DNA from 3 places in the Streptomyces sp. CLCI03 genome. Region 2 is predicted to be linked to each of the others. Evidence: riboswitches for the same ligand, from Rfam matches in the RefSeq annotation. Region 2 holds a riboswitch; each other region holds the start of a gene.
What was found. A riboswitch is a leader RNA that binds a small molecule or an ion and turns the genes downstream of it on or off. The one in region 2 is predicted to bind cobalamin.
Positions count from the first base shown of each region.

Region 1: it holds a riboswitch for cobalamin, as region 2 does, so the genes downstream of both, ACWG52_RS13065 (ribonucleoside-diphosphate reductase subunit alpha) here and metE (5-methyltetrahydropteroyltriglutamate--homocysteine S-methyltransferase) in region 2, are expected to answer to the same signal.
Region 3: it holds a riboswitch for cobalamin, as region 2 does, so the genes downstream of both, ACWG52_RS28355 (cobalamin biosynthesis protein) here and metE (5-methyltetrahydropteroyltriglutamate--homocysteine S-methyltransferase) in region 2, are expected to answer to the same signal.

Region 1 covers NZ_CM132132.1:2,902,816-2,913,092, reverse strand. The annotation lists gene ACWG52_RS13070 (ribonucleotide-diphosphate reductase subunit beta) at 82-1,098, opposite strand; gene ACWG52_RS13065 (ribonucleoside-diphosphate reductase subunit alpha) at 1,098-3,488, opposite strand; cobalamin riboswitch at 3,632-3,753, opposite strand; gene ACWG52_RS13060 (GNAT family N-acetyltransferase) at 3,805-4,302, opposite strand; gene ACWG52_RS13055 (YbdD/YjiX family protein) at 4,399-4,593, opposite strand; gene ACWG52_RS13050 (carbon starvation CstA family protein) at 4,593-6,812, opposite strand; gene ACWG52_RS13045 (GntR family transcriptional regulator) at 6,965-7,729, opposite strand; gene ACWG52_RS13040 (extracellular solute-binding protein) at 8,019-9,302, shown strand; gene ACWG52_RS13035 (carbohydrate ABC transporter permease) at 9,429-10,277, shown strand, end outside.
Region 2 covers NZ_CM132132.1:6,866,947-6,877,223, reverse strand. The annotation lists gene ACWG52_RS31815 (serine hydrolase domain-containing protein) at 184-1,401, shown strand; gene ACWG52_RS31810 (galactose-binding domain-containing protein) at 1,721-3,793, shown strand; gene ACWG52_RS31805 (TetR/AcrR family transcriptional regulator) at 3,915-4,526, shown strand; gene metE (5-methyltetrahydropteroyltriglutamate--homocysteine S-methyltransferase) at 4,523-6,841, opposite strand; cobalamin riboswitch at 7,016-7,244, opposite strand; gene ACWG52_RS31795 (hypothetical protein) at 7,460-7,990, shown strand; gene ACWG52_RS31790 (hypothetical protein) at 7,987-8,529, shown strand; gene ACWG52_RS31785 (FAD-dependent oxidoreductase) at 8,636-10,277, opposite strand, start outside.
Region 3 covers NZ_CM132132.1:6,143,680-6,153,956, forward strand. The annotation lists gene ACWG52_RS28335 (cobyrinate a,c-diamide synthase) at 1-641, opposite strand, end outside; gene cobO (cob(I)yrinic acid a,c-diamide adenosyltransferase) at 635-1,234, opposite strand; gene ACWG52_RS28345 (putative cobaltochelatase) at 1,234-3,384, opposite strand; partial or broken gene ACWG52_RS28350 (cobyric acid synthase) at 3,529-5,197, opposite strand; gene ACWG52_RS28355 (cobalamin biosynthesis protein) at 5,194-6,177, opposite strand; cobalamin riboswitch at 6,217-6,368, opposite strand; gene ACWG52_RS28360 (hypothetical protein) at 6,491-6,712, opposite strand; gene ACWG52_RS28365 (inorganic phosphate transporter) at 6,739-8,016, opposite strand; gene ACWG52_RS28370 (alpha/beta hydrolase) at 8,338-9,468, shown strand; gene ACWG52_RS28375 (hypothetical protein) at 9,649-10,277, shown strand, end outside.

The DNA of each region.
Region 1 (10,277 bases), 4.0 Mb from region 2:
CGGGACACGGAAACCTCCGCATCCCGGCTCCCCGGTCGATCACTCCCCGGAACTCCTGGGGAGTCGTGGAACCCTCGAACCCTAGAAGTCCTCGTCCAGGTCGACCGTGCCCTCGACCGCGACCTGGTAGGCCGACGGACGACGCTCGAAGAAGTTCGTCAGCTCCTGCACACCCTGCAGCTCCATGAAGGAGAACGGGTTCTGCGAGCCGTACACCGGCGGGAACCCGAGACGGACCAGACGCTGGTCCGCGACGCACTCCAGGTACTCGCGCATCGACTCGGTGTTCATGCCCGGCAGGCCGTCACCGCACAGGTCGCGGCCGAACTGCAGCTCCGCCTCCACGGCCTCCTTGAGCATGTCGGTGACCTGCTGCTGGAGGGCGTCGTCGAAGAGCTCCGGCTCCTCCTTGCGGACCGTGTCCACGACCTCGAACGCGAAGTTCATGTGCATGGTCTCGTCACGGAACACCCAGTTGGTGCCGGTGGCCAGGCCGTGCAGCAGACCGCGCGAGCGGAACCAGTACACGTACGCGAAGGCACCGTAGAAGAACAGGCCCTCGATGCACGCCGCGAAGCAGATCAGGTTCAGCAGGAAGCGGCGGCGGTCGGCGGCCGTCTCCAGCCGGTCGATCTTCTCGACCGAGTCCATCCACTTGAAGCAGAACTGCGCCTTCTCGCGGATGGAGGGGATCTCCTCGACCGCGTCGAAGGCCGCCGCGCGGTCGTCCGGGTCGGGCAGGTAGGTGTCGAGCAGCGTCAGATAGAACTGGACGTGCACGGCCTCCTCGAACAGCTGGCGCGACAGGTACAGGCGCGCCTCAGGGGAGTTGATGTGCTTGTAGAGCGTCAGCACCAGGTTGTTCGAGACGATCGAGTCGCCGGTCGCGAAGAACGCGACCAGTCGGCCGATCATGTGCTGCTCGGAGGGCGTCAGCTTCGCGAGGTCCGCGACGTCCGAGTGGAGGTCGACCTCCTCGACGGTCCAGGTGTTCTTGATCGCGTCCCGGTAGCGCTCGTAGAAGTCCGGGTAGCGCATCGGGCGGAGCGTGAGCTCGAAGCCCGGGTCCAGGAGGTTCTTGTTGTCGTTGGAGCTCATTACTGGCAGGCCTCGCAGGACTCGGGGTTCTCAAGGGAGCAGGCCAGCGCCTCGGCGTCGGCGACCGCCTGCGGCAGCTCGACGGGGGTGGCCGCCTGCGCGGCGCGGGCGATCTTCGTCGCCGGGCGCGAGCGCAGGTAGTAGGTGGTCTTCAGACCCTGCTTCCAGGCGTACGCGTACATCGAGCTGAGCTTGCCGATGGTGGGCGTCTCCAGGAACAGGTTCAGCGACTGCGACTGGTCCAGGAACGGCGTACGGGCCGCCGCCATGTCGATCAGACCGCGCTGCGGGATCTCCCACGCCGTGCGGTACAGCTCGCGGACCTCGGCCGGGATCCAGCCGAAGCCCTGGACCGAGCCGGAGGAGTCGCGCAGCGCCTCACGGGTCTGGGCGTCCCACACGCCGAGCTGCTTGAGCTCCTCCACCAGGTAGCCGTTCACCTGGAGGAACTCACCGCTGAGCGTCTCGCGCTTGAACAGGTTGGAGACCTGCGGCTCGATGCACTCGTACACGCCGGCGATCGAGGCGATGGTCGCCGTCGGGGCGATGGCCAGGAGCAGGGAGTTGCGCATGCCGGTCTCGGCGACGCGGGCGCGCAGCGCGTCCCAGCGCTCCGGCCAGTTCAGCTCGACGTCGTAGTGGTCCGGGTGCAGGACACCACGGGCGGTACGGGTCTGCTCCCAGGCCGGCAGCGGGCCGCTGCGCTCGGCGAGGTCGCAGGAGGCCTCGTAGGCGGCCAGCATGATGCGCTCGGAGAGCTTGGTGGACAGGGCCTTCGCCTCGGGGGAGTCGAAGGGCAGCTTCAGCTTGAAGAAGACGTCCTGGAGGCCCATCGCGCCCAGGCCCACCGGGCGCCAGCGCGCGTTGGAGCGGCCGGCCTGCTCGGTCGGGTAGAAGTTGATGTCCACCACGCGGTCGAGGAAGGTGACGGCGGTGCGGACGGTCTCGTCGATCCGCTCCCAGTCGATCTCCGGGCCGTCCGCCGTGTCGATGACGAACGCGCCCAGGTTGACCGAGCCGAGGTTGCAGACGGCCGTCTCGCCGTCGTTGGTGACCTCGATGATCTCGGTGCACAGGTTCGAGGAGTGGACGACGGTGCCCGGCTCGGCGGTCTGGTTCGCCGTGCGGTTGGAGGCGTCCTTGAAGGTCATCCAGCCCTGACCGGTCTGCGCGAGGGTGCGCATCATCCGGCCGTACAGGTCGCGGGCGGGCATGGTCTTGCGGGCCAGGCCGTCGGCCTCCGCCTTGCGGTAGGCGGCGTCGAAGTCGTCGCCCCACAGGTCGACCAGCTCGGGCACGTCGGCCGGGGAGAACAGCGACCAGTCGGCGTCGGCGTTCACGCGGCGCATGAACTCGTCCGGCACCCAGTGGGCGAGATTCAGGTTGTGGGTGCGGCGCTGGTCCTCACCGGTGTTGTCACGGAGCTCCAGGAACTCCTCGATGTCCGCGTGCCAGGTCTCCAGGTAGACGGCGGCGGCGCCCTTGCGGCGGCCACCCTGGTTCACGGCGGCGACGGACGCGTCGAGGGTCTTCAGGAACGGCACGATGCCGTTGGAGTGGCCGTTGGTACCGCGGATCAGCGAACCGCGGGCGCGGATGCGGGAGTACGACAGGCCGATGCCGCCCGCGTGCTTCGACAGGCGCGCGACCTGGTGGTAGCGGTCGTAGATCGAGTCGAGCTCGTCCAGCGGGGAGTCCAGCAGGTAGCAGGAGGACATCTGCGGGTGCCGGGTGCCGGAGTTGAAGAGCGTGGGGGAGGACGGCAGGTAGTCCAGACGGCTCATCAGCCGGTACAGCGAGGCCACTTCCTCGACGGCCTGGACGCTCTCGTCGGCGGCCAGACCGCACGCCACGCGCAGCATGAAGTACTGCGGGGTCTCGATGACCTGACGGGTGATCGGGTGGCGCAGCAGGTAGCGGCTGTGCAGGGTGCGCAGGCCGAAGAAGCCGAAGCGGTCGTCGGCGCCCTCGGCGAGGGTCAGCTCGACGAGCGAGTCGAGCCGGCTCGCGTGCGTACGGACGAACTCGGCGGTGCGGTCCGCGATGAGGCCCTCGCGGTGGCCGACCTCGACGGAGGCCGAGAAGGAGGTGGAGCCCTGGCTCGCGGCCTCGTCGCGCACGGCCAGCGTCAGCAGGCGGGCGGCGAGCCGGGAGTAGGCCGGGTCCTCGGAGATCAGACCGGCGGCGGCTTCGGTGGCCAGCCCGCGCAGTTCGGCGTCGTCGGCGGCGGAGCTGCGGCCGCGCAGCGCGGAGGCCGCGACCCGGCCGGGGTCGGTGTCGGGGAGGTCCGCCGTCAGTTCGGTGAGGGTACGCAGCAGCGTGGCCCCCGGGCCCTCGGTGTTGTCGCCAGAAGTGGACTCGGCGCGCGGTGCGGAAGGCGCGATGGTCACGGCGGGAGCTCTCCCTCGCTCGGCCCGGTCATCGGCGGGGCGGGGCGCGAGCGGGCGCATGCGGGCGCGACGAGAACGCGTACCCCGCATGGCGTCCACCGGCCCAACCGCGAGGCCCGGACGAATCGGCACCCGGTTCGGTCGAGCCGGGCGCGCTGTCGGCAGGTCATCGGACTTGGTGTCCGGTAGCCGGACACTTCATACCGTTGCGGGACAGTTCCGGATTCGCACCGGATTCCCCTGCGGCGACAGCAGGCATGAGCATACATGTGGGGGCGGCCCTCTGCGGTAACCCCCACATGTAGTGTCGGCGTGGCTACAGCTTGAGCCGGTAAGTGAGGAGTGTCAGGCCTTCGATCGGCGCCCAGTCCCGCTCCGGAGTGCGTACGAAGCCCAGTCGCGCGTAGATCCGATGGGCCCCGGCCATGCCGCGTTGGGTGGACAGAACCAGGCCGGTCACCCCCTCCAGCGCCCTCGCCCGCTCGACGCAGGCCCGCACCAGAGCCTCTCCGGCACCTTGGCCGCGCGCCTCGTGGGCCACCGCGAGCATCCGGAACTCGGCCTCGTCCGGGGCCGCGATGTCGGCGAGCGGGCTGCCCGGAGCGGCGAAGGTCACACCGCCCAGAAGCCGTTCGTCGCGCACGGCGACGAGCACCTCGCCCTCGGCGGCCCGACCGGCCACGTCGCGCAGCACGTTCAGGTAGTGGTCGTCCTCGTTGAAGTCCAGATGCCCGTCGGCGAGGTAGGCCCGCGCCGTGATCTCGCCCAGCTCCGCGTACTCGGCGGGTCGCACCGCCCTGATCACCATGTCCATGCGGTCGAGTGTGCAGGAGGGGCGCCGACGGGCGGGTGCCGGGCGGACGAAGGCCCCGCCGCGGGGAGCGGCGGGGCCTTCGGCGTGCGGGGTGGTTCAGCAGCAGCGGAAGCCCTCGCGGGGGTCCGCCTCGCGGGCGTCCGTGCGGGCGCGCTCGAAGGCGCGGCGGGTCAGGACCTCCGCGTCCGGGTCGTGGGAGCGGGCGTGGGCCACGTACCGGTCGTACGCGGCCTCCCCCGAGAACTCCCGTACGTAGAACCGCGCCTTCGCCAGCGCGCTGCGCACGCTCATCAGGCCACCGGCTCCTTGACGTGTCCGCCGCCCGCCTCCGGACCCGCCGCGGCGAGCTCCGCCCGCTCCTCGGCGGTCGCGATCAGCCCGGCCGGGGCGACGATCTTCGACTCGGTCCACGGGGTCTCGGAGAGGGTCGCCGAGCCCGGGTCGCGGACGGCCTTGAGGCAGGTCCGGGCCGCGTCCGCGAGGACCACGATGATCAGGAGGGCGAAGAGGGCGCACAGGACGCCGTCGACCGTGGCGTTGGTGACCACGGTGTGCATGTCGTCCATGTTCTTGGCGGGCGCCAGGACCTTGTCGGCGTCGATTCCGGCCTGGTACTTGTCGCGCTGGGCGAAGAACCCGACCTTCACGTCCTCCGAGAAGATCTTCTGGTAGCTCGCGGTCAGGGTCACGGTGGCGTCCCAGACCAGCGGGACGCCCGTCACCCAGGCCCACTTGAGCCGGCCGGACTTGATCAGCAGCGTGGTGCAGACGGCCAGCGCGACCGCGGCGAGCAGCTGGTTGGCGATGCCGAAGAGCGGGAAGAGCTGGTTGATGCCGCCGAGCGGGTCCTTGATGCCGACCCACAGGAAGTAGCCCCAGCCGGCGACGACGATCGCGCTCGCGAACCACACGCCGGGCTTCCAGCTGACGTCCTTGAAGGACTTGTGCACGTTGCCGAGGGTGTCCTGGAGCATGAACCGGCCCACGCGGGTGCCCGCGTCGAGCGTCGTCAGGATGAAGAGCGCCTCGAACATGATGGCGAAGTGATACCAGAACGCCTTCATGCCGGCGCCGCCGACGACGGCGGAGAAGATCTCCGACATTCCGAGTGCGAAGGTCGGCGCACCGCCCGTGCGCGAGAGCAGGCTGGCTTCCTCGACGTCCTTGGCGGCCTGGGCGAGCGCCTCGGGGGAGACGGCGAAACCGAAGTTGGTCACCGCCTGGGAGGCGGACTCGACCGTGGTGCCGATGATTCCGGGCGGCGAGTTGACCGCGAAGAAGAGGCCGGGCTCGATGATGCAGGCCGCGATGATCGCCATGACGGCGACGAACGACTCGGTCAGCATGGCGCCGTAGCCGATCATGCGGACCTGGGTCTCCTTCTGGATCATCTTCGGGGTGGTTCCCGAGGAGACCAGGGCGTGGAAGCCGGAGAGCGCGCCACAGGCGATGGTGATGAAGACGAAGGGGAACATCGACCCGGCGAAGACCGGTCCGTCGCCGCGGGCGGCGAAGTCGGTGATCGAGGGCATCTTCAGCGTGGGCATCGCGATGACCACGCCGATGGCGAGGAGCGCGATGGTGCCGACCTTCATGAAGGTGGAGAGGTAGTCGCGGGGCGCGAGCAGCATCCACACCGGCAGCACCGAGGCCAGGAAGCCGTACACCACCATCCAGATGACCAGCGTCTCCTTCTCCAGGGTGAAGGTGTCCGCGAAGGAGGACTCGGCGACCCAGCCGCCCGCGACGATGGCGAGCAGCAGCAGCGCGACGCCGATGACGGAGACCTCGGTGACCCGACCCGGTCGCAGGACGCGCAGGTAGAAGCCCATGAAGACGGCGATCGGGATGGTCATGCCGATGGAGAAGACGCCCCAGGGCGAGTGCGCCAGGGCGTTGACGATGACGAGGGCCAGGACCGCCAGCAGGATGATCATGATGGCGAACACGGCGATCAGGGCGGCGGCCCCGCCGACGGGGCCGATCTCGTCCCGGGCCATCTGGCCGAGCGAACGCCCGTCGCGGCGGGTGGAGAAGAACAGCGTGACCATGTCCTGGACGGCCCCGGCGAAGATGACGCCGGCAACGATCCAAATGGTGCCCGGCAGATAGCCCATCTGCGCGGCGAGTACGGGTCCGACGAGCGGACCGGCGCCGGCGACGGCCGCGAAGTGGTGGCCGAAGAGCACTCGGCGGTCGGTGGGATGGAAGTCGACACCGTTGTCAAGGCGTTCGGCGGGGGTGGCCCGGGTGGCGTCCACCTTCAGCACGCGGTTCGCGATGAAGCGCGCGTAGAAGCGGTAGGCGATCGCGTACGAGCCCAGCGCGGCGGCGAGCAGCCAGGCGGCGGAGATCTCCTCGCCGCGCGAGAGCGCGAGTACGCCCCAGCCGATGGCGCCCACGAGTCCGACGAGCACCCACGCGGCGATGGACCGGGGAGAAGGCGAGCCCGACGTACTGCCCGGACTCGCCGCGTCCCGTTCTGTCCCTGTTGCTTCCGGTTCAGGCATGACCTCGTCCCCTCGTCGATCATCTGCGTAAGCGCAGGGAATCTACGGGGGATCGCCCGCTGAGCGTAAGACCCCGTCCGTATTCCGGTATGTGAAGGAATCGAGGACGCGGGGTCCGACGGGCCAGGTCGGGCGGGGTGGGAGGGGTGAGGTCAGACGGCGGGGCGCTTGAGCCTGGCGACGAACTTGTACCGGTCGCCGCGGTACACCGACCGCACCCACTCCACCGGTTCGCCGTCGGCGTCCAGGGAGTGCCGGGAGAGCATCAGCATCGGCAGGCCGACGTCGGTGCCGAGCAGGCCGGCCTCGCGCGGGGTGGCCAGCGAGGTCTCGATGGTCTCCTCGGCCTCGGCCAGGTGCACGTCGTAGACCTCGGCGAGAGCCGTGTAGAGGGAGGTGTACTTGGCGAGCGAACGGCGCAGCGCGGGGAAGCGCTTGGCCGACAGGTGCGTGGTCTCGATGGCCATCGGCTCACCGCTGGCCAGGCGCAACCGCTCGATGCGCAGCACCCGTCCACCGGTGGTGATCTTGAGCAGTCCGGCGAGGGTGTCGTCGGCCGTCACGTAGCCGATGTCGAGGAGCTGGGACGTCGGTTCCAGTCCCTGGGCCCGCATGTCCTCCGTGTACGAGGTCAGTTGCAGCGCCTGGGAGACCTTGGGCTTGGCGACGAAGGTGCCTTTGCCCTGGATCCGCTCCAGTCGCCCCTCTACGACCAGTTCCTGGAGGGCCTGTCGGACGGTGGTCCGCGAGGTGTCGAATTCGGCCGCGAGCGTGCGCTCCGGCGGCACCGGGGTGCCGGGGGGCAGTGTCTCGGTCATGTCGAGCAAGTGCCGCTTGAGTCGGTAGTACTTGGGAACGCGTGCCGTGCGGGTGACTGCCCCGCCGTCCGGCTCCGTGGTCGCCCCTTCGGTGGCCATCGCCGCCCGCCTTCCCGACTCCAGTTTCGCTGCCGTCACCGGCTCCTCCGATATGTGCGGTCACATCGTGACACGAGTGGGGGGACAGGCCTTCTCTCTCCCCAGGTGTCGGTCCGATAACGGACCGAGCACCCGCTCATTAGACCCTTGACACCCCTAAAGGTCTAGGCCAAGCTCCAGCTACTGGTCTAAACCAATATGGATCAGATCCCGGCCCCACGGCAGTACTTCGCGTATGTCACCGCGGCGGGCGAGGGAAGTGCAGGCAGGCATCCCTGAGGAGGGTGGCGTGAAGCGCAAGCTCATCGCGGCGGTCAGTGTCGCGGGCATGATGGTCGGAGTCGCGGCGTGCGGCAACGGCAGCGACGACAAGGCGAAGACCGACGCGGGTGGCGCCAAGGAGATCACCGTCTGGGTGATGGACGGCTCCGCTCCCAAGGCCTGGATCGACGAGGTCAACAAGGAGTTCTCGGCCAAGCACCCCGGTGTCACGGTCAAGGTCGAAGAGCAGAAGTGGACCGGCATCCAGGAGAAGGTCACCACGGCCCTCTCCGAGAACAACCCGCCGGACGTCCTGGAGCTCGGCAACACGCAGACCGCCGGCTACGCGGTCACCGGCGGTCTCGCCGACCTGACCAAGGACAAGGCCGCACTCGGCGCCGACGCCTGGCAGAAGAGCATGCTCGCCTCGGCCGAGATCGACGGCAAGCTCTACTCCGCTCCGTGGTACGCCGCCAACCGCGTCGTCGTCTACGACAAGAAGGCCTACGAGAAGGCCGGCGTGACCCCGCCGAAGACCCGCGACGAGTGGATCGCCGGTCTGGAGAAGCTGAAGGCGGCCGACCCGGCCTCGCAGCCGATCTACCTGCCCGGCCAGAGCTGGTACGTCCTCGCCGGCTTCGTCTGGGACGAGGGCGGCGACCTCGCCGTCAAGGACGGCGCCAAGTGGAAGGGTGGCCTCGCCACTCCCCAGGCCGCCTCGGCGATGGACTTCTACAAGAAGCTCCAGTCCTTCTCCACCGCCCCCAAGGACAAGGACGAGGCGACCCCGCAGCAGTCCACCGACATCGTTCCCAAGGGCGGCGTCGCCTCCTGGATCGGTCTCGGCTGGGAGGCCGGCGGTGCCGAGAAGGCGCTGAAGGAGGCGGGCAAGGAGGCCGACTTCGGCTACTTCCCGATCCCGGGCAAGACCGCGGACAAGACCGGCACCGTCTTCCTCGGCGGCTCCAACCTCGCGATCGCCGAGCGCTCCAAGAACAAGGAGCTCGCCAAGGAGTGGCTGGCCCTCGCCGCAGGCAAGGACCAGATGACCAAGTACGCCGCCGAGACCAAGGGCGCCCTGCTGCCGAACCAGGTCGGCGCGAACTTCACCCCGGCCGCCGGCTCCTTCGCCGAGGCCATGGGCAAGGCCGGCCTCAACGGCAAGATCACCCCGGTCACCGCGGGTTGGGCGAACGTCGAGACCGAGCCGAACCCCATCAAGGAGTTCATGACCAAGGTCCTGAACGGTGAGGACGCCGCCAAGGCGGGCGCGGACGCGGACAAGGAAATCGCGAACCGCATCAACAAGTAGCCCCACTCCGCAGTTCCCGCACCACCCAGCAGTGTGATCGCACCGGGGGCACGGCAGGCGCCATGCCGCATGCCGTGCCCCCGGTCGGGCATTTGACTCCACAGTCAACCGCGAGGAAGCCACGCCATGACCGTGCACTCCCAGGGAGCGATGACGGCCGCTCCACAGGACGCACCACACAAGCCCGCCGGACGGCCCGAGGAGACCGCGTCCCCGACCGGCCCCGGTCCCACGTCTCCTCGCGGGGGCAGAAAGCCGCTCCCCTCGGGGTGGCTGCCCTACCTGCTGGTCGCCCCGGCGGTGCTCGCCCTCGCGACACTGCTGCTGTACCCGCTGATCAAGAACGTGATCCTGTCCTTCCAGGACATCAACAAGATCGAGTTCATCCAGCGGAAGTACCCCTTCGCGGGATTCTCCAACTACACCCAGCTGATCGGTGACGCGGACTTCTGGACCGTGGTCGCCCGCAGCTTCGCCTTCACCGCGGCCAACGTCGCACTGATCATGGTGCTCGGCAGCCTCATCGGCATCCTGCTCAACCGGCTCGGCAAGAAGATGCGGCTGGTCCTGTCGATGGCGCTGGTGATGGCCTGGGCCATGCCGATCGTCGCCTCCGTGCAGGTCTTCAAGTGGTTGTTCGACGAGCAGTTCGGCGTCATGAACTGGGTGATGCGCAGCGCCGGCTTCGCCGGGTACGAACAGCACAACTGGATGCAGACCGGCCTGTCCACCCTGACGATCGTCACCGTCCTGGTGGTCTGGGGCTCCATCCCCTTCGTCGCCCTCAACATGTACGCCGGACTGACCACGGTCGGCGCCGAGCTGTACGAGGCCGCCCGGATGGACGGCGCCAACGGCTGGCAGACCTTCTGGAAGATCGTCTTCCCGAACCTCCGGCCGTTCTTCCTCATCACCACGTTCCTCGAAGTGATCTGGGTGTTCAAGGCCTTCACCCAGGTCTACGCGATGAACAAG
Region 2 (10,277 bases):
GCGGTTGCCTGGGTGCGGCGCACCCGGGCAGGCGCGCGGGGTGGCTCGCCCGTGTGGCGGAACTGCCGTGCGTAAATGGCGGGTTCTGGCTCATACCGATGGCCGGTCGGTCCGATGATCTTGCGTAGGCTCGTATCGCCCGACCTGTACGCCCCCCACCGGAGGAGCATCGTGCCCCTGCCCATGAACCGACGTCTGGCCCTCGGTGCGGCCCTGCTGGCGGTGACGGCCGCCGTGGCTCCGGCGACCACCGCCCACGCCGCGCCGATCACCGCCCAGGGCGCCCCCACCACCCCCGATCTCGAAGCGCTGACCCAGGCGTTGCGGAACACGACCGCCGCCGGCGCGCCGGGCGCGTTGGCCCGCTTCAGCGGACCGGGCGGGGTCAGCGTCCGGACGGTGGGGGTGCGCGACAGGGCCACGGGCTCGGCGATGGACCCGCAGGCCCGCTTCCGGATCGGGAGCGTCAGCAAGACGTTCACCTCCGTCGTCCTGCTGCAGTTGGTGGACGAGGGCCGGATCGACCTGGACACGGCCGTCAACCGGTACCTGCCCGGGCTGCTGCCCGACGACCGGATCACCGTGCGCCATCTGCTCACCCACCGCAGCGGGCTGGCGGACTACACGGACGCGATGTTCGAGCACACCGTGCCGGGTTTCGAGGCCGTGCGCAACAAGGTGTTCAGCTACCAGGAGCTGGTGGACCTCTCGCTCCGCGAACCGCGGACGACCGAGCCCGGCGTCGCGTACAAGTACTCGAACACCAACTTCGTGGTCGTCGGCATGCTCATCGAGAAGGCCACCGGCAACGGCGTGGCCGAGGAGTACGAGCGGCGCATCATCAAGCCGCTGAAGCTGCGCAACACCTCCTACGTGCACCCCGGCACGCAGATCAAGGGACTGCACACCCGCGGCTACCTCCACCCCGACGAGGCCGGCGCGCCGCTGGTCGACTCCACCGAGCAGACGGTGTCGTGGGCCCAGTCGGCCGGAGCGGTGATCTCCAACCCCGCCGACCTGAACACCTTCACCTCCGCGCTCCTCCGCGGCCGGCTGCTGCCCGCCCGCCTGCTGGACGCCATGCTCACGGTGACGCCGACCGACGCCACGAACACCCGGTTCTACGGGCTCGGCCTGCGCCGCTACGACCTGTCGTGCGGCACCTCGGTCTACGGGCACACGGGTACCGTGCAGGGCTTCTACACCTACGCCTTCTCCACCCGCGACGGGCGCCGCTCGCTCTCCGCGATGGCGAACACCTCGAACAGGGGGGAGGCGAACACGGCCCTCGGCGGGACCCTCGAAGCGGCGTTCTGCGGCAAGCCGGCCCCGAAGACCACCCAGCGCGGATTCGGCTTCGCCCCGGCCGAGATGGACCTGCCGGAACACAACGCGCGCTGACGCCGTAGCACCCTCCTCCCGAACGGGGCAGACCCGGCCGGCTCGCGTACGCCGTCCCGTACGCGGCCGAGCCGGGGCTGCCCCGTCGCCGTATCCGCTCCGCCCGTGAGCGGTGCGTGGACCTTGTGAAGAATCGGCGGATCTGATGAATCATCAGGTCACCTGTCCCGGACTATTGACTCCGTCGATGGCAGTCGCGATTCTCGTCCCACCATTTGTGAGGTCCATGACAAGTCATGGCTGTGACCGCGGCTCGTCGTGTCTCCGAACGGATCCGGCTCCTCGACCGTGCCATCCGGCTGACCTTAAGACGTGAGTGATGACCATTTCTCGACACACGCACCACAGGCGTAGGCCCCTGGCGGTCCTGTCATTGCTCCTCGCCGTGGTGGCCATGGTGCTCGGCCCCGTGCCCTCCTCCTCCGCCGCCGATCCCGGCTGGTGGAACCCGGTCGCGCGGCCCGCACCCGACTCCGACATCAACGTCACCGGCGAGCCCTTCAAGGGCACCGACGCCCAGGGACGGGTCCGGGGCTTCGTCGACGCGCACGACCACCTGATGTCCAACGAGGGCTTCGGCGGCCGGCTCATCTGCGGCAAGCCGTTCTCCGAGGCGGGGGTGGCCGACGCGCTCAAGGACTGCCCCGAGCACTACCCCGACGGCACCCTCGCGATCTTCGACTTCATCACCAAGGGTGGTGACGGCAAGCACGACCCGAACGGCTGGCCGACCTTCAAGGACTGGCCCGCCCACGACTCGTTGACCCACCAGCAGAACTACTACGCCTGGGTCGAACGGGCCTGGCGCGGCGGTCAGCGCGTGCTCGTGAACGACCTCGTCACCAACGGCGTCATCTGCTCGGTCTACTTCTTCAAGGACCGCGGCTGCGACGAGATGACCGCCATCCGTCTCGAAGCGCAGAAGACCTACGACATGCAGGCCTACATAGACAAGATGTACGGCGGCCCGGGCAAGGGCTGGTTCCGCATCGTCACCGACTCCGCGCAGGCCCGCGACGTCGTCCAGCAGGGCAAGCTGGCCGTGGTCCTCGGCGTCGAGACCTCCGAGCCGTTCGGCTGCAAGCAGATCCTGGACATCGCCCAGTGCAGCAAGGCGGACATCGACCGCGGCCTGGACGAGCTGTACCGCCTCGGCGTGCGCAGCATGTTCCTGTGCCACAAGTTCGACAACGCCCTGTGCGGCGTCCGCTTCGACGAGGGCGCCCTCGGCACGGCCATCAACGCGGGCCAGTTCCTGTCGACCGGAACCTTCTGGAAGACGGAGAAGTGCACCGGCCCCCAGCACGACAACCCCATCGGACTGGCCGCCGCCGCACCCGCGGTGCAGAGCAAACTCCCCGAAGGCGTGGCGATCCCGTCCTACGCCGCCGACGCCCAGTGCAATACGCGCGGACTCACGGAACTCGGCGAGTACGCGCTGCGCGGCATGATGAAGCGCAAGATGATGCTGGAGGTCGACCACATGAGCGTGAAGGCCGCGGGCCGGTCCTTCGACATCATGGAGTCCGAGTCGTACCCGGGTGTGATCTCCTCGCACAGCTGGATGGACATGGAGTGGACCGAGCGGGTCTACAAGCTCGGCGGTTTCATCGCCTCGTACATGAGCGGCGCCGAGGGATTCAGCGCCGAGGCGAAGCGGACGGACGCGCTGCGCGACAAGTACAACGTCGGCTACGGCTACGGCACCGACATGAACGGTGTCGGCGGCTGGCCCGGACCGCGCGGGGCCGACACCCCGAACCCGGTGCGCTACCCGTTCCGCAGCACCGACGGCGGCTCGGTCATCGACAAGCAGACCACCGGTTCGCGCACGTGGGACCTCAACACCGACGGCGCCTCGCACTACGGTCTGGTCCCCGACTGGATCGAGGACATCCGCCTCGTCGGCGGCCAGGGTGTGGTGGACGACCTGTTCAAGGGCGCCGAGTCCTACCTGACCACCTGGGGGAACTCCGAGAAGCACAGGTCCGGGGTGAACCTCGCCACGGGCTCCCCCGCCTCGGCGTCGAGCGCGGAGTGGTGGAACCCCTTCGTGAACTTCTCCCCGGGCCGGGCCGTGGACGGGGACTCCGGCTCCCGCTGGGCGAGCGAGTGGAACGACAACCAGTGGCTGCGCATCGACCTCGGGTCCGCGAACCGCGTGGGGCGCGTCACCCTCGACTGGGAGGCCGCGTACGGCAAGGCGTACCGCATCGAGGTCTCCACGGACGACACGAACTGGCAGACCGTCTGGTCCACGACCGCGAGTGACGGCGGCCTGGACACGGCCCGCTTCTCCGGGGTGACGGCCCGCTACGTCCGCGTCCAGGGACTCCAACGCGCGACGAAGTGGGGGTACTCGCTCCACGAGGTCGGCGTCTTCAGCAGCTGATCCCGCCGAGCGGGACTCCAGGGGCCGGGGTCGGCCGGATCTGCGGATCCGGCCGACCCCGGCCTCCCTCGCACCACGCACCACGCACGACGCACCGCGGCACGAACCGAAAGGAACGCCCATGGCACGGATGCCCTCGGCCGACCGACGCCGGCAGCTGACCGAGGCCGCCATCCGCGCGATGACCCGCGACGGCGTCGCCGGGACGACGACCAGGTCGATCGCCGCCGAGGCGGGCGTGTCCCTGAGCGTCTTCCACTACTGCTTCGACTCCAAGCAGGCCCTGCTCGAATCCGTGATCGCGGCGATCACCGACCACAGCGTCACCCTGGTGAAACAGGCGATCCAGCCCAAGGCCACGCTCCGGGAGACCGTCCGGGCGGGCTTCCAGGCGTACTGGGAGCATGTGTCCGCCCACCCGGGCGAACACATGCTGACCTACGAACTCACCCAGTACGCCCTGCGCCGACCGGACTTCGAGCACCTGGCGCGGCGGCAGTACGAGCGGTACTGCGACACCTACACCGAACTGATCGAGCAGCTCCGCCACCACATGGGCTTCGAACTCCACGTGCCCGTCCGGGTGCTGGCCCACTACCTGGCCGCCATGACGGACGGTCTGACGCTGAACCATCTCGTCCTCGGCGACGACAGGATCGCGGCGAACATCCTCGACATGATCACCGACCACGTCGCGAGTCTCGTCGGCGACGACCGGGAACCCGAAGGCTAGGCCGTTTCGGCGCGGACCTGCCGGGCGGCCTCGACCAGGTTCTCCAGCGAGGCCGCGGTCTCCGGCCAACCGCGGGTCTTCAGGCCGCAGTCGGGATTGACCCACAGCCGCTCGGCCGGGATGGCCCCCAGCCCCTTGCGCAGCAGCGCCGTCACCTCGGCCACGGAGGGGATCCGCGGCGAGTGGATGTCCCAGACGCCGGGACCGACCTCGCGCGGGTAGCCGGCGCCCGCGAGTTCACCGGCGACCTGCATGTGGGAACGGGCGGCCTCCAGGCTGATGACATCGGCGTCGAGGTCCTCGATGGCCGCCACGATGTCGCCGAACTCGGCGTAGCACATGTGCGTGTGGATCTGGGTGTCCGGCCGGACCCCACCGGTGGTGAGCCGGAAGGATTCGGTGGCCCAGGCGAGGTACGCGGCACGGTCGGCGGCCCGGAGCGGGAGGGTCTCGCGCAGGGCGGGCTCGTCGACCTGGATGACCGAGGTGCCGGCCGCCTCCAGGTCGCCGACCTCGTCGCGCAGGGCGAGGGCCACCTGGCGGGCGGTGTCACCGAGGGGCTGGTCGTCGCGTACGAAGGACCAGGCGAGCATGGTGACGGGCCCGGTCAGCATGCCCTTGACCGGCTTGGACGTCCGCGACCGGGCGTAGGTGGTCCAGCGCACGGTCATCGGGTCGGGGCGGGAGATGTCACCGGCCAGGACCGGGGGCCGGACGTAGCGGGTGCCGTAGGACTGGACCCAGCCGTGCTGGGTGGCCAGGTAGCCGGTGAGCTGCTCGGCGAAGTACTGGACCATGTCGTTGCGTTCGGGCTCGCCGTGCACCAGGACGTCGATGCCGGCCTTCTCCTGGAAGGCCAGGATCTCCCGGATCTCCGCCTCGATGCGGTCCTCGTAGCCGGCGGTGTCGATGCGCCCGGCGCGCAGGTCCGCGCGGGCGGTGCGCAGTTCGGTGGTCTGCGGGAACGATCCGATCGTGGTCGTCGGGAGCAGCGGGAGGCCCAGGTGTGCCCGCTGGGCGGCGGCCCGCTGCGCGTACGGTTGGGCGCGCCGCCCGTCCGCGTCGGTGACGGCGGCGGTGCGGGCCCGGACTGCGGGATCGTGGGTGAGGGCGGAGCCGGCGCGGGAGGCCAGGTCGGCCCGGTTGGCGGCGAGTTCGGCGGCGATCGCGCCCGTGCCGCGGGCCAGGCCCCGGGCGAGGGTGGCGACCTCCGCGGTCTTCTGGCGGGCGAAGGCGAGCCAGCGCCGGACCTGCGGGTCGATGTCGCGTTCGGCGGTGGCGTCCAGCGGCACGTGGAGCAGCGAGCAGGAGGCGGCCACGTCCACCCGGTCGGCGAGCCCCAGGAGGGTACCGAGGGTGCCGAGGGACTTCTCGAAGTCGTTGATCCAGATGTTGCGGCCGCCCACGACGCCGGCGACGAGGCGCTTGCCGGGCAGTCCCCCGACGGCGGCGAGGTCGTCGAGGTTTCCGGCCGCGGCCTCGGTGAAGTCCAGGGCGAGCCCCTCGACGGGGGCCTTGGCCAGTACGGGCAGCGCCTCGCCGAGCCGGTCGAAGTAGGAGGCGACGAGCAGCTGGGGCCGGTCGGTCGAGCCGCCGAGCTCCCGGTACGCGCGGGCGGTGGAGTTCAGTTCGGCCGGGGTGCGGTCCTGCACGAGGGCGGGCTCGTCCAGCTGCACCCACTCGGCTCCGGCGGCGCGCAGGTCGGCCAGGACCTGGGCGTAGACGGGCAGCAGCCGGTCGAGCAGGGCCAGCGGATCGAAGTCCGCGGCCACGCCCGGTGCGGGCTTGGCCAGCAGCAGGTAGGTGACGGGGCCGACCAGGACCGGGCGGGCGGTGTGGCCCAGCCGGAGCGCTTCCGTCAGCTCGGTGACCTGTTTGGTCGAGTCGGCGGTGAAGATCGTGTCCGGGCCGAGTTCCGGCACCAGGTAGTGGTAGTTGGTGTCGAACCACTTGGTCATCTCCAGCGGCGCCACGTCCTGGGTTCCGCGCGCCATCGCGAAGTACCCGTCGAGCGGGTCGGCCAGGGCGGCGGCGCGGTGCCGCTCGGGGACGGCGCCGACCATCACGCTGGTGTCCAGTACGTGGTCGTAGTACGAGAAGTCGCCGGTCGGCACCTCGGTGATGCCGGCGTCGGCCAGTTGCCGCCAGTTGGTCCGGCGCAGTTCGCGGGCGGTGTCCCGGAGGGCGTCGGCGGTGGTGCGGCCCTTCCAGTAGGCCTCGACGGACTTCTTCAGTTCGCGGTTCTGGCCCTGGCGGGGGTAGCCGTACACGGTGGCCACGGTGGGCCGTCCGGCGGCGGGGGTCGTGCTGGTCACGGAACTCTCCTTCGCGAGCGTTCTCCTGTGGACCCGATGAGGGGCCGAGGGCGCGAAGGGATGACGAACCGGGCGGATCCCGACCGGGTACGTGCAGGTGCACGCGTCCGCGGTCGTCCGCCTGATGTGTCGCCGACCCGCCCACGAGGTCACCGGGATCTCCGTGCGCGATCGGTCGCGCACGGGCAACGGGCAGGTCTTCGGACTCGCGGGCGCGTCCCGTCGTACGGATGCCGTACGAGACTCCTACTGGCCGTCGCTTCCCAGACCCGGTCGGGTCCAGTGCGTATGACGGCGGTCGTTCCCGCTCACCGCTGCGGGGCAGTCCCGGATTCCCACCGGGTTCCCTCTTACGACGCATCCCGCCTGGCGGACGGGGCGAACCAGCTGCTCGGCCAGAGTAGACGGCGTTCCCCGATGGCGCGCGGAGTTGTCCGGTATTCGGATGGTCGGGCGAGACTCATGGGGGTCGAAATTCGGCCATTGAGTGAATTGCGTCACTGAGGCGCGAGTTGTGTCCCTCTTGTCCGTTTACCGGATCTAACTGCCCGGTCAGCGCAGTACCTTGCAGCTCACTCCATCGAGATCCCTCGATGACCACCGGAAGACCGAGGAAGTATGGCTGGACCGGTCCCGCGCGCCGCGCTCGGCTGCGCCCTGGCACTCGGCGTGCTGACCGCCTGCTCGACGGCGAACGACGCCGACGGCAACGACTACGTCGGGGACTACAGCCGGCATCAGCCGCTCGCCGTCGTCGGATATCCCTCCACGGGATCGCTGGGGATCACCCAGGAAGTGGTGTGGCGGATCGCCGACGGCGACGTCGACGGGCTGGCGTCGCTCGTGTCCGACAAGCAGGGCGAGGGCATCCCCGAGAAGACCGCCCAGAACTGGGTCAGTGCCTTCCGCAAGGGCGCCGGCGGGCCGGTCACCGCGGAGTTCTACGACGAGGGCTCGTACCGCCAGACGGTCGTGCTCTACCTGCACCACACCGGCCAGATCAAGGAGCTCTACGTCCGGGCCGTGCTGGTGGACCACAAGGAGGCCTGGCTGGTGCGCATGACCGAGGCGGACCCCGCCGAAGCCACCGCCGTGGAGCCGTGGATCCCGAAGACACCCGGCGAGCTCGAATCGCGGGTTCCCCGATGAGCGCCCGCCCGAGGACGGCGCTCGTCGTCCGCGCCGCCCTGGCGTCCGTGCTGGCCTGCGGCGCCCTCACCGCGTGCGGCTCCGACGAGGAGGCGCTGCGGTACGCGACCGACTACGCGAACCACGATCCGCTGGGCGTGGTCGGCTATCCCACGTCCGATTCCCTGCGGATCACCCAGCAGTTGGTCTGGCGGCTCGCCGACGGCAAGGCCGAGGAGGTGGAGGCGCTCGCCGCCGACCCCGACGAGGCGAGGGGGGACGTGGAGCGGACCGCCCGGAACTGGATCCGGTCCTTCCATGAGGGGGCCAAGGGGAAGGTGACCGCGGAGTTCTACGACGAGGGGTCCGTGCGGCAGCTCGTCGTCGTCTACTTCCACGACACGGGCCAGACCAAGTCGTTCACGGTCCGCATCACCGGACGGACCGGGGAGGACGGCTGGCACGTCACCATGCGCGAGCCGGATCCGAAGGAGGCCTCGGCGACGCTCGACTGGGTGCCGCGGATCCCCGGGGCCCTCGGCTCGAAGACGCCTCGATGACCCGGTCCGGCGCCGGCGCCGCGTGAAAGGGCGCCGTCCGTGGATTCCTCCACCGGACGGCGCCCTCGACGGCACGGGAACCGGAACGGGACCGGGAGCGGTCGGATCAGGATCGGTCCAGCAGCGTGGTCAGGACCTCGTGGAGGACGGCCGCCGGATCGGCCACCGCCTGCGCCGAGCGCCAGGCCACGAACCCGTCCGGGCGGACGAGGATCGCACCGTCCGGGGTCGTACCGTGCACCTCGGTCCAGTCGCCGCCGTTCGCCGGGATCAGGTCGGCCTCCGGACCGGTGCCGATCGCGTACACGTCCAGGGGCAGGCCGAGCTCTTCGGAGACGGATCGCCCGGCCGCCCGCCACGGCGTCTCCTCCGAGCACAGCAGGACGAAGGAACGTTCGTAGAGGTCCACGGTGGACCTGGGCTCCGGATCGCCCGGAGCGCAGAGCCACATGTGCGGCGCGCGGCTGCCCGGATCGCCGCAGAGCCGCATCCGTTCGGGCACGACCGGTCGGTCCGGATCGGCTCCGAGCACCACGCCCTGGTTGTAGTGGTAGCCCATGGCCACGGACAGGACCCCGCCCTGCCGGCCGCCGGCGCCCGGCGCGGCGTCCGGGAGGGCCGCCGGCGCGGACCCGACGGGGAGCGTGTGCTCGGGGTCGGGCTCGTACCCGGGGTGGCTGTGCTCCGCCGAACGCGCCGAAGCGCGCTCACTGGTGGCCCGGGCCACCGGCAACCGCTCGGTCTCGTAGGTCTGCAGCAGCCCCGGCCCGGCCGAGCCGTTCAGCACCGCGGCGAGCTTCCAGGCGATGTTGTGGGCGTCCTGGATGCCGGTGTTCGAGCCGAACGCGCCGGTGGGTGACATCTCGTGGGCGGAGTCGCCGGCCAGGAAGACCCGGCCGACCGCGTACCGCTCGGCGACCCGCTCGGCGGCGTGCCACGGCGCCTTCCCGGTGACCTCGATGTCCAGGTCGGGTGCGCCGACGGCCCGGCGGATGTGCTCCACGCACCGCTCGTCGGTGAAGTCCTCCAACGTCTCGCCGCGGTCCGGGTGCCAGGGCGCGTGGAAGACCCACCGCTCGGCGTTGTCGACGGGCAGCAGGGCCCCGTCGGCGTCGGGCTTCGTCAGGTAGCACACGATGAAACGCCGGTCACCGACCACATGGGAGAGCATCTGGGACCGGAAGGTGATGCTCACGTTGTGGAACAGGTCTCCGGAGCCGCTCTGGCCGATCCGGAGCGCCTCCCGTACCGGGCTGCGCGGCCCGTCGGCCGCGACGAGGTAGTCCGCGCGCACCGTGCTGTGCTCCCCGGTCTCCCGGTTCTTCACGATCGCGGTGACCCCGCCGGGGTCCTGGTCGAAGGAGAGGAGTTCGGTGGAGAAGCGCAGGTCGGCCCCGAGTGTGGGGGTCACGGACATCAGGACCGGCTCGATGTCGTTCTGGCTGCACAGGCACCATGCCGCCGGGCTGAAACGCGCGAGCGCGCCCCCCGGGTCGATTTCCTCGAAGAGCCACTCCTGGTCGTCACCGGTCAGCGAGCCGCCCTGCATGATGCCGTGGTTGTCCGCCAGGACCGAGGCGGCCTCACGGATCCGGTCCTCGACGCGGGCGACCCGGAACAGTTCCATCGTCCGTACGTTGATACCGCGTCCGCGTGGGTGCATCGAGGTACCCGCGTGCTTCTCGACCACCATGTGCGGGATGCCATGCCGGCCGAGGAAGAGCGAGGTGCACAGACCCACCAGCGAG
Region 3 (10,277 bases), 720 kb from region 2:
AGCGCCGACACCGAGGCCAGCGCGTCGGTGTGCCGTTCGGCCACCGGGACCAGGCCCAGGTGACGCGAGGGCGTGGCCACCTGCGGAGCCCGCCGCAGGACGCCGAGCACCGGCATCCCCGCCTCCTCCAGGGCCTCCCGCAGCATCACCTCGTGCCGGTCGGAGCCGACCTTGTTCAGGATCACCCCGCCGAGACGCACCTGCGGGTCGAAGGACGCGAAGCCGTGCACCAGCGCCGCCACGGACCGCGACTGCGAGGAGGCGTCGACCACCAGCACCACCGGCGCCCGCAGCAACTTCGCGACCTGCGCCGTCGACGCCAGTTCACCCCGGCCCGCGGCCCCGTCGTAGAGCCCCATGACGCCCTCGACCACGGCCAGATCGCACCCGGTCGCCCCGTGCGCGAACAGTGGGGCGACCAGCTCCGGGCCGCACATGAAGGCATCGAGGTTGCGTCCCGGCCGGCCGGTGGCCAGCGCGTGGTAGCCGGGGTCGATGTAGTCGGGCCCGGCCTTGTGCGGGGACACGGCGAGGCCGCGCTCCGAGAAGGCCGCCATCAGGCCCGTGGCCACGGTGGTCTTGCCGCTGCCCGACGAGGGAGCGGCGATGACCAGCCGGGGTACGTTGAACGAAGTCACCACTCGATGCCCTTCTGGCCCTTCTGCCCCGTGTCCATCGGGTGCTTGACCTTGGTCATCTCGGTGACGAGGTCCGCGAACTCCACCAGCTTCTCCGGCGCGTTGCGGCCCGTGATCACCACGTGCTGCGTGCCGGGACGGCTGCGCAGCACCTCGATGACCTCGTCGACGTCGATCCAGCCCCAGTGCATCGGGTAGGCGAACTCGTCCAGCACGTACAGCTTGTGCGTCTCGGCGGCCAGATCGCGCTTGACCTGCTCCCAGCCTTCCTTGGCCGCCTGCTCGTTGTCGAGCTGCGCGTCCCGCTGGACCCAGGACCAGCCCTCGCCCATCTTGTGCCAGACGACGGAGCCGCCCTCGCCGGAGGCGCCGAGCACCTTGAGCGCGTTCTCCTCGCCGACCTTCCACTTCGCCGACTTGACGAACTGGAACACCCCGATCGGCCAGCCCTGGTTCCAGGCGCGCAGCGCCAGTCCGAAGGCCGCCGTGGACTTGCCCTTGCCGGGACCGGTGTGGACGAAGACCAGCGGACGGTTGCGGCGCTGGCGCGTCGTGAGCCCGTCGTCCGGAACGACGGACGGCTGTCCCTGAGGCATTAAGCGGCCCTCCTGTTGCTGTTGCTGCTGCTGTGGGGTGATGCAGTGGATGCCACTGCCGTACGTACGTTCTTCACGAGCCCGGCCAACGAGTCGGCCCGCAGCCCGTCCAGCGTGACGGCGGGACCGCCGAGGTCCTGGGCCAGTACGCCGGCCAGCCCGAGCCGGACCGGCCCGGACTCGCAGTCCACGACCACGGAGGCGACGCCCCCGGCCTGCAGCAGCCGCGCGCTGTGCCCCGCGAGCTCCCGCGGGCTGCTGTCCGTACGGCCCCCGACGTTCCCGGCCGAGGTGGCCCGCCCGTCGGTGACCACCACGAGCAGCGGCCGGCGCGAGGGATCCCGCAGCCGTTCGATCCGCAGCACCTCGTGGGCCTTCAACAGCCCGGCCGCCAGCGGGGTGCGGCCGCCCGTCGGCAACTGCTCCAGCCGGGTCGCCGCCGCGTCCACCGAGGAGGTCGGCGGCAGGGCCAGCTCGGCCGTGGCACCCCGGAAGGTGATCAGGCCGACCTTGTCCCGGCGCTGGTACGCGTCCAGGAGCAGCGACAGCACGGCGCCCTTGACCGCGCTCATGCGCTGCCGGGCGGCCATGGAGCCGGAGGCGTCGACGACGAAGAGGACGAGGTTGCCCTCGCGGCCCTCCCGCGTGGCCTGGCGCAGATCGTCCTTACGGATCACCAGGCCGCGCCCGTCGCGGCCGCGCGCCTTCTGGTGCGGGGCGGCGGCCTGGACGGTGGCGGCCAGGTGCAGCTTCGTCAGATGGCCGCGGGGGCGCTGGGAGCCGGTGGTGCGGCCGTGGGCCGTGCGGGCGCGGGACCGGCGCCCGGACGCGCCCTCGCCGAGGCCGGGCACGCTGAGCATCTTGGTCCGGAACGGCTCGGCGGCACGCACCGCGGCCTGCTCGGGCCCGGCCGCCTCCTGGGCGGAGGGCTGCGGAGCCTCGGGAGCCTCCGCGGGGGCCTCGCCGGTCTCGGGGGTCTCGGGAGACTCGGCCGGGGTACCCGGGTCCTGGGACCCGTCACCCTGCGGGGGCGTGCCACCGGGACCGCCGTCGGGACCACCGCCGGGGCCGTCGTCCTCGGGGCCGCTGTCGCCGGGGCCCTCGGGCTCCGGCTCGGGCTCGGGCTCCGGGTCCTCGTCGGGGAACTCGTCCAGGATCCGGTCGAGCATGTCCTCGTCGAGCCCGGGCGCGTCGAAGGGGTTGCGGCGCCGCCGGTGGGGGAGCGCCAGCAGGGCGGCCTGCCGGACGTCTTCCTTCCGTACGTCGGTCCGCCCGGCCCAGGCGGCCAGCGCGGTCGCGGTCCGCGCCATCACGATGTCGGCCCGCATCCCGTCGACCTCGAACCCGGCGCAGGTCGCCGCGATCTGCAGGAGCGCGGTGTCGCCGAGCGAGACCTTCGGCAGCAGCGCCCGCGCGGCCACCACCCGGGCCCGGACCTCGTGCTCGTCCCCGGCCCAGCGGGTCGCGAAGCCCGCGGGATCGTCCTCGTAGGCGAGCCGGCGGCGGACCACCTCGACGCGCTGGGCGGGCTCGCGGGAGGCGGCCACCTCGACGGTGAGCCCGAACCGGTCGAGGAGCTGCGGCCGCAGCTCGCCCTCCTCGGGGTTCATCGTGCCGACGAGCAGGAAGCGGGCCGCGTGCCGGACGGAGACGCCCTCGCGCTCCACGTACGAGGCGCCCATCGCCGCGGCGTCCAGCAGCACGTCCACCAAGTGGTCATGGAGCAGGTTCACTTCGTCGACGTAGAGGATCCCGCGATGCGCGTCGGCCAGCAGGCCGGGCTCGAAGGCCTTCACCCCCTCGGCGAGAGCGCGTTCGATGTCCAGAGCACCGACCAGCCGGTCCTCGGAGGCGCCGACGGGCAGCTCCACCATGCGCGCGGGCCGCAGGGCGCCGGGGCCGGACTCGTGCGGGCCGTCCGGGCACGACGGGTCGGGTGCGGCCGGTGCGCAGGAGAACCGGCAGCCGGGAACGACGTCGACCTGCGGCAGCAGCGCCGACAGCGCGCGCACGGCGGTGGACTTGGCGGTCCCCTTCTCACCGCGCACGAGCACCCCGCCGACCGCTGGGCTCACGGCGTTGAGCAGAAGAGCCAACCGCAGGTCGTCCTGCCCGACGACGGCCGAGAACGGGAAGTGGGTGCTGCTCACGAGATGGTCACTCCTTCGAGTGGCTTGCGATGGACATCGGTGCCGCTGTACCTGCGCTTCGCCGTGCCGGCGTTCCTGCTCCCCGCTCCGGCGGGGATGTCCCCCTCCTGCGCGAGCACCTGATCGAGCTCTTGTCGTGGTTCCCGTTCCCGCGGGGACGAGACCTTCCGGGGACGCGTCGCTCGCCGGGTCCGGGCGGAGCCCGGTCCCGGGAAGGGGCGGGGTGGGGGACAGGCCCGCAGGGCCCGGCCCGTCACGGGGCGCCCGGCGGCAGGAACGGGAGGCCCGCGGGGGCTCCGCCCTCGATCAACCGCAGCAGCGCGTCCGTGTCGGCGTGTTCTTCGATCAGGTCGCCGAGCAGGTCCAGCTGCTCCTCCCGCAGCACGGAGAACGACGTGTCCGGCGCCGGGACGAAGCGCCGCCCCGCGGCGGCGGCCACCTCGCGCAGGAACGCCCGGCGGAAGCCGTCCGACTCCAGCGATCCGTGCCAGTGGGTGCCCCACACCGACCCGACGCGACAGCCGTCCAGGAAGGCCTCGCCACCGAGCACCTCGGCCACGCCGTGGTGGATCTCGTAGCCCGCGACGTCCTCGCCCAGCGCCGAACCCACCGGCCTGGCCAGGGTCTTCTCCCGCTCGAAGCGCACCCGCACGGGGAGCAGCCCGAGGCCGTCCACCTCGCCCGCCCGCGATTCGACCTCGTCCGAGATCCGCTCGCCCAGCGCCTGGAACCCGCCGCAGATGCCCAGCACCGGCCGCCCCTCGGCGGCCCGGCGCAGCAGCGCGTCCGCGAGCCCGCGTTCGCGCAGCCACTCCAGGGCCTTCACCGTGCCCCGGGTGCCCGGTACGACGACCAGGTCCGCGTCGGCCAGTTCCTCGGCCCGGTCCACGAACCGCACCACGACCCCCGGCTCCGCCGCGAGCGCGTCCACGTCCGTGAAGTTCGACATCAGCGGCACCGCGCACACCGCGACCCGCAGGACGTCCTCACCCACCGGTGGCGCGACCACGGACTCGCGCACCGCCCCGCGCAGGGAGACCCGCAGGCCGTCCTCCTCATCGATGCCCAGGCCGTGCTGGAACGGCAGCACCCCGAAGGTGGCACGGCCCGTCAGGCCGCGCAGCATCTCCATGCCAGGCTCCAGCAGCGACACGTCACCGCGGAACTTGTTGACCAAATAGCCCGCGATCAGGGACTGGTCCTCGGGGGAGAGCAGCGCGGTCGTCCCGAAGAACGACGCGAAGACCCCGCCGCGGTCGATGTCCCCGACCACGACCACCGGGAACCGCGCGGCGCGCGCGATGCCCATGTTCACGATGTCGGTCCGGCGCAGGTTGATCTCGGCCGGACTCCCCGCCCCCTCGCAGATCACGGCGTCATACGTGCCCCGGAGCTGCTCCAGGCACTCCGTGACGATGCCGAGGAGCTGCTCCTGGCGCCCGCCGTGCAGCGCCTTCCCGGGGGACGACCCCCCAGCTCCCCCGAAGAACCCGCGCGCGCTCATCTCGCCCACGGGCTTCCCCAGCAGGACGACCTGGCTGCTGCGGTCGCTGCCGGGCTTGAGCAGCACCGGGTTCATCAGCGCGGTCGGCTCCACGCGGGCCGCCTGGGCCTGCATCGCCTGGGCGCGCCCGATCTCGGCGCCCTCCCGGGTGACGAAGGAGTTCAGCGACATGTTCTGTGCCTTGAAGGGCGCCACCTTCACGCCCTGGCGGGCCAGCCAGCGGCAGATGCCCGCGGTCACCACGCTCTTGCCCGCGTCCGACGTGGTGCCCGCGACCAGCAGACCCCCGCCGCGCCTCGTGCCGCTCATGCGCGTCCCCCTCGTACCGCTCGTACCCCGCGTACCGCTCCTGCTCGTGCCACCAGCATCCGGGTGGCCACGCAGGCGCCCAGGGCCAGCCAGGTCACCTGGCGCGACAGCCGTACCGCCCGCTCGATGTCCGCGACCTCCACCGGTCGCCCCGCCTCGCCGTTCAGTACGGCCCGGTGCTCGACCCGGCCGCCGTACGCCAGGGTTCCGCCCAGTCTGACGCCCAGCGCCCCGGCGAAGGAGGCCTCCACGGGGCCGGCGTTCGGGCTCGGGTGTGCGGCGGCGTCCGCGCGCCAGGCCCGTACGGCGCCCCGCCGGTCGGGGCCGGCCAGTACGGCGGCGACCGCCGTCAGCCGGGCCCCCGGCCAGCCGGCCAGGTCGTCGAGCCGGGCGGAGGCCCAGCCGTAGCGCAGGTAGCGGGGGGACCTGTGGCCGACCATCGCGTCCAGGGTGTTCACGGCGCGGAAGGCCAGCAGTCCGGGGACTCCGGCTACGGCGCCCCATACGAGGGCCCCCACCACCGCGTCGGAGGTGTTCTCGGCGACGGACTCCACGACGGCGCGGGCCATCTGCTGTCCGTCCAGGGCCTGGGGGTCGCGTCCGCACAGGTGGGGCAGCCGTTCCCGGGCCACCTCGATGTCCCCGGCGGCGAGCGCGCCCGCGATGGCGCGGGCCTCCCGGCCCAGGGAGGTGCCGCCCACGACGGCCCAGGTGGCGGCGGCGGTCAGGGCGATACGGGCGGCCGCGGGCCGGGAGCGCACGGCGCGGGCGCCCAGCGCTCCGACGGCGGCCGCGCCCCCGGCGCACACCAGGGTGTGCAGGAGGCCCCGGGCGCGGTCGTCGCTCCACAGGGAGCGTTCGACGGCGGCGGCGGCCCGTCCGAAGGCGGCCACGGGGTGCCCTCGGCGCGGATCTCCGAGGATCCGGTCGCCGATCAGGCCCGCCGTGGCGCCGTACGCGAAGACGCGATCGGCACGCATGGTGGCAGGTATGTCCTCACTCAGGGTCCGCGCCCTGGTTCGACGTGTCCGGCGGCGAGAGTTCCTGGCTCCCGGGACGCACGCGCGGCGTGCGATTCCGGTGACAGTGGCGGGACCGCGCCGGATTCGCACCGGACTTCCTCTCCATGCCGCCGTATTGGCTCCGGCAGTCCACCACGCGCCTCGAACGCCCGTCAACTCGCCGTTGACCTGCGGTGCGGCGGGGACGGAGGGCGAAGGAGGGAACGCGAAAGCTCCCCCCGGGACAAACCCGGAGGGAGCCTTCACACCCGACCCGCCCTACGGCGGCGGATCAGGAGACGATCAGGTAGATCCCGTACGTCACGGCCGCCGCGACGAGCCCGAAGCAGAGGTACGCGCCGGTGCGGGCGAGGGTGGCGGTGCCGCCCTGCTCGGTGGCCGTCTCGTGCTTGGACAGGCCCACCAGGCCCAGGGTGAACAGGGCCACGAGGGCGACGGTGGCGGAGAGGCTGACCCCGAAGACGGAGCCGAGTGCTTCCCAGTCGATCTTCATACTGCCGTTTCCTCTGTATGTCTCGGTCAGACCGCGGCGGCCGGAGCCGGTGCGGTCGTCGGGGCGGTCGTCTCGGCCGGGATGGTGGCCTTGAGGTCCTCGTCCGTGACCGCGGCGGTGGTACCGGCGGCGGCGACGGTCGGCGGGACGGTGACGGCCGCGATGGCCGTGGTGACGACACCCGGCGCCTCGACGTCCGCCCGCTCGACGTCGTTGACGTTGTGGTGGTCGACGACCTGGCGGCGGGAGATGACCCAGATGGCGAGGCAGGAGGCGACCAGGAAGACGGCGACGGCGGCGACGCCGATGTCACCGGAACGCATGACCAGCTCGGCACCGGCCGAGACCAGCGCGGCGGCCGGCAGGGTCAGGCCCCAGGCGATGAACATGCGGGTCGCGGTGGACCAGCGGACCACACCGCCCTTGCGGCCCAGGCCCGAACCCATGACGGCGCCGGAGCACGCGTGGGTGGTGGAGAGCGAGAAGCCGAGGTTCGAGGAGGCGAGGATGACGGACGCGGCCGAGGTCTGGGCGGCGAAGCCCTGCTGCGGCTGCAGGTCGGTCAGGCCGGTGCCCATGGTGCGGATGATGCGCCAGCCACCCAGGTAGGTGCCCATCGCGATGGCCAGACCGGCGGAGACGATGACCCAGACCGGCGGGTTCGCGTCGGGCGCGATCGCGCCGCCGGCGATGAGGGCCAGGGTGATGATGCCCATCGTCTTCTGCGCGTCGTTGGTGCCGTGCGCGAGGGAGACGAGACCGGCCGAGGCGATCTGACCGGCGCGGTAGCCCTTGGCGGAGGTCTTCTCGCCGACCTTGTCACCCAGCTTGTAGGTGACCTTGGCGGCCAGGTACGCGGCGATGCCGGCCACCAGCGGGGCGGCGATCGCGGGGATGAGGACCTTGGTGACGACGACGCTGCCGTTGACCGCGCCGATGCCGGCGGAGGCGACCGCGGCGCCGATCAGGCCACCCATCAGGGCGTGCGAGGAGCTGGAGGGGAGACCCACCAGCCAGGTGACGAGGTTCCAGAGGATCGCCCCGACCAGGGCGGCGAAGATCACCTCTGGCTGGATGCCTTCCTCGTTGACGAGGCCCTTGGAGATCGTCTTGGCGACCTCCACGGACATGAACGCGCCGACGAGGTTGAGCACGGCGGACATGGCCACCGCCGTCTTGGGCTTGAGGGCGCCGGTCGAGATGGTGGTAGCCATCGCGTTGGCTGTGTCGTGGAAACCGTTCGTGAAGTCGAACACGAGAGCGGTGATGATCACGATCCCGAGGAGAAGCGTTATGTGCTCCATTTACCCAGGCTTCTGTTTGACGTCAGTGGCTCGGCGACCGTAGGCAACCTGAGTGAACGGAAGATGAACTGGCGCGGGCGGAGCGGTGTACTGGCGCGGGGTGTGATCGGGTCATTCGTCCTGATACTTGCGTAGATAGCGCCATTAATGCACGTCAAAGCCGGGTGAATGAACCCCTCCGGAGGGTGTCCGGTGCGCGTCCGACTCCCCCTCCGGGGCGCCGAAAGAGACTCAGATCACACGCCCCCGGCCCGGCCCGCGCCGGCGGTGGACGGATCTGCTCCGGTGGCCCGCCGGAGGCCCCGACCCGACACTGGAGCAGTGCGTACCGCCACAGCGACGGCAGCGGCCGTCACCACCACCCTGCTGGGCGCCGGCGCGGCCGCCGTCGCCATCGGCCGGCACGCCGCCGACGCGGCCCTGCGGCCCGAACCCGGACGTCCCCTGCCCGGCGGACCACGGCTCGCCGTCCACGACGTGGCCGACGGCCGGATCACGCTGACCCGCTCGCTCGCCTCCCTGCGCCCCGGCACGTACGGCCTGGTCGCACCCGGCGTGCACGCCGTCGTCGGACCCGTGGACCCGGACGCCGACCCCGGCCCGGACGCGGTCGTACGACGACTCGTCTCCGTCACCCACGGCACCCTCGCACCCGGTACCCGGGTCTCCCTCACCCCCCAGGTGTACGTCGGCAACCCGCGCACCGCCCTCGGGCTCGACCACGCCGACGTGGACATCCCCGGAGAGCTCGGCGCCCTGCCCGCGTGGTTCCTGCCCGCCGCCCGGGACACCTGGGTGATCACCGTGCACGGGCTCGGCGGCAGCCGGGAGCACCCGATGGTGGTCATGCCCTTCCTGCACCGCCACCAGCTGCCCGTCCTGGACCTCGGCTACCGGGGCGACCTGGGCGCCCCCGCCTCCCCGGACGGCCTCGGCCACCTCGGCGAATCGGAATGGCGCGACCTGGACGCCGCCATCCGCTACGCCCTGCGCTACGGAGCCCGCCGCGTGATCCTCCACGGCTGGTCCACCGGCGCCACCATGGCCCTGCGCGCCTTCGAGCGTTCGCCGCTGGCCCACCGCGTCTCCGGGCTGGTCCTCGACTCCCCGGTGCTCGACTGGCACGCCACCCTGCGCGGGCTCGCCGCGGCCCGCGGGGTCCCCGGTGTGGTGCTGCCCCTGGCGGTCCGGGCCGCCGAGGGCCTCACGGGCCTGCGGGCCGACCGCCGGCCGGCGGGCGCCGACCCCGGCGTGCTGCGCGTGCCCGTACTGATCGTCCACGGCCCGGACGACGCGCTCGCCCCCTGGGGGCCCTCCCGCCGGCTCGCCGCAGCCCGCCCCGACCTCGTCACGCTGCACACCGTGGCCGGAGCCGGACACGGCGCGATGTGGAACGCCGACCCGGCCGGTTACGAGGAGGCCCTGCGCCGCTTCCTCACCCCCCTCATGTGAAGACCGTGTCGAGGCCCGCGTCGAAGGCCTCGTGAACGACCCTGTCGAAGAGCCGTCATGTGAAGGCCCTGTGACGGAGAGGGCCGCACGGGCGGCTTGTCCCGGTCTGCGCTGCGGGTGAGCGGCGACAACGGCCGGTTCCGTTTGGGCTTTCGGCCAGTGACGGGCGAGACTGCTTCCGTGACGTCCCGAAAGCCTGATGAGCAGTTGGCTCGCGACTCCAGACTCCGACTCGTCTCGCCGCGCTCCGTCGCCGCGGCCCGCAAGGCGGTGACCGACCGACGTACCCGGCCCGCGCCCCGGCCCCCGGCGGGTACGCCCGCCACGGCCGACCTCGCGAACCGGGCCCGGGCCTCGCTCGCCGACGCCGTACGCCTGACCCGCTGGGCCGAGCGCAACCTCGGCGCCGGAGACGGCGGCCGGCCCGCCCCCACGGGCGCCCTGCCCGCGGCCGACGTCGAACGCGCCGCCGCGGAACTGGGCCTGACGCACGGCCAGATCCAGGTCGGCTGGGACCGCGCCCGCCTCGCCGGACTGGTCGAGGTGCACGGCGGCCACGCCCGCCCCGGCTGGCGACTGCGCGCCTGGGACCGCGACGACACCGCCGTCCTGCGCGGCTGGGTCGCCCTCTTCGACGCCTGGTCGCTGGTCCATCCCGCGCCCGCCGACATCGCCCCCTCGGCCGTCGCCGAGGTCGTCGAGGCCATGCCCCAACTCCTCTCCCTGCTCCAGCTGTCCGCCGGCCCGGTGACCGTCCCGGACCTGCTCGACCTGCTCGGGCAGCGCGTCACCGAACTGCGCGACGAGCG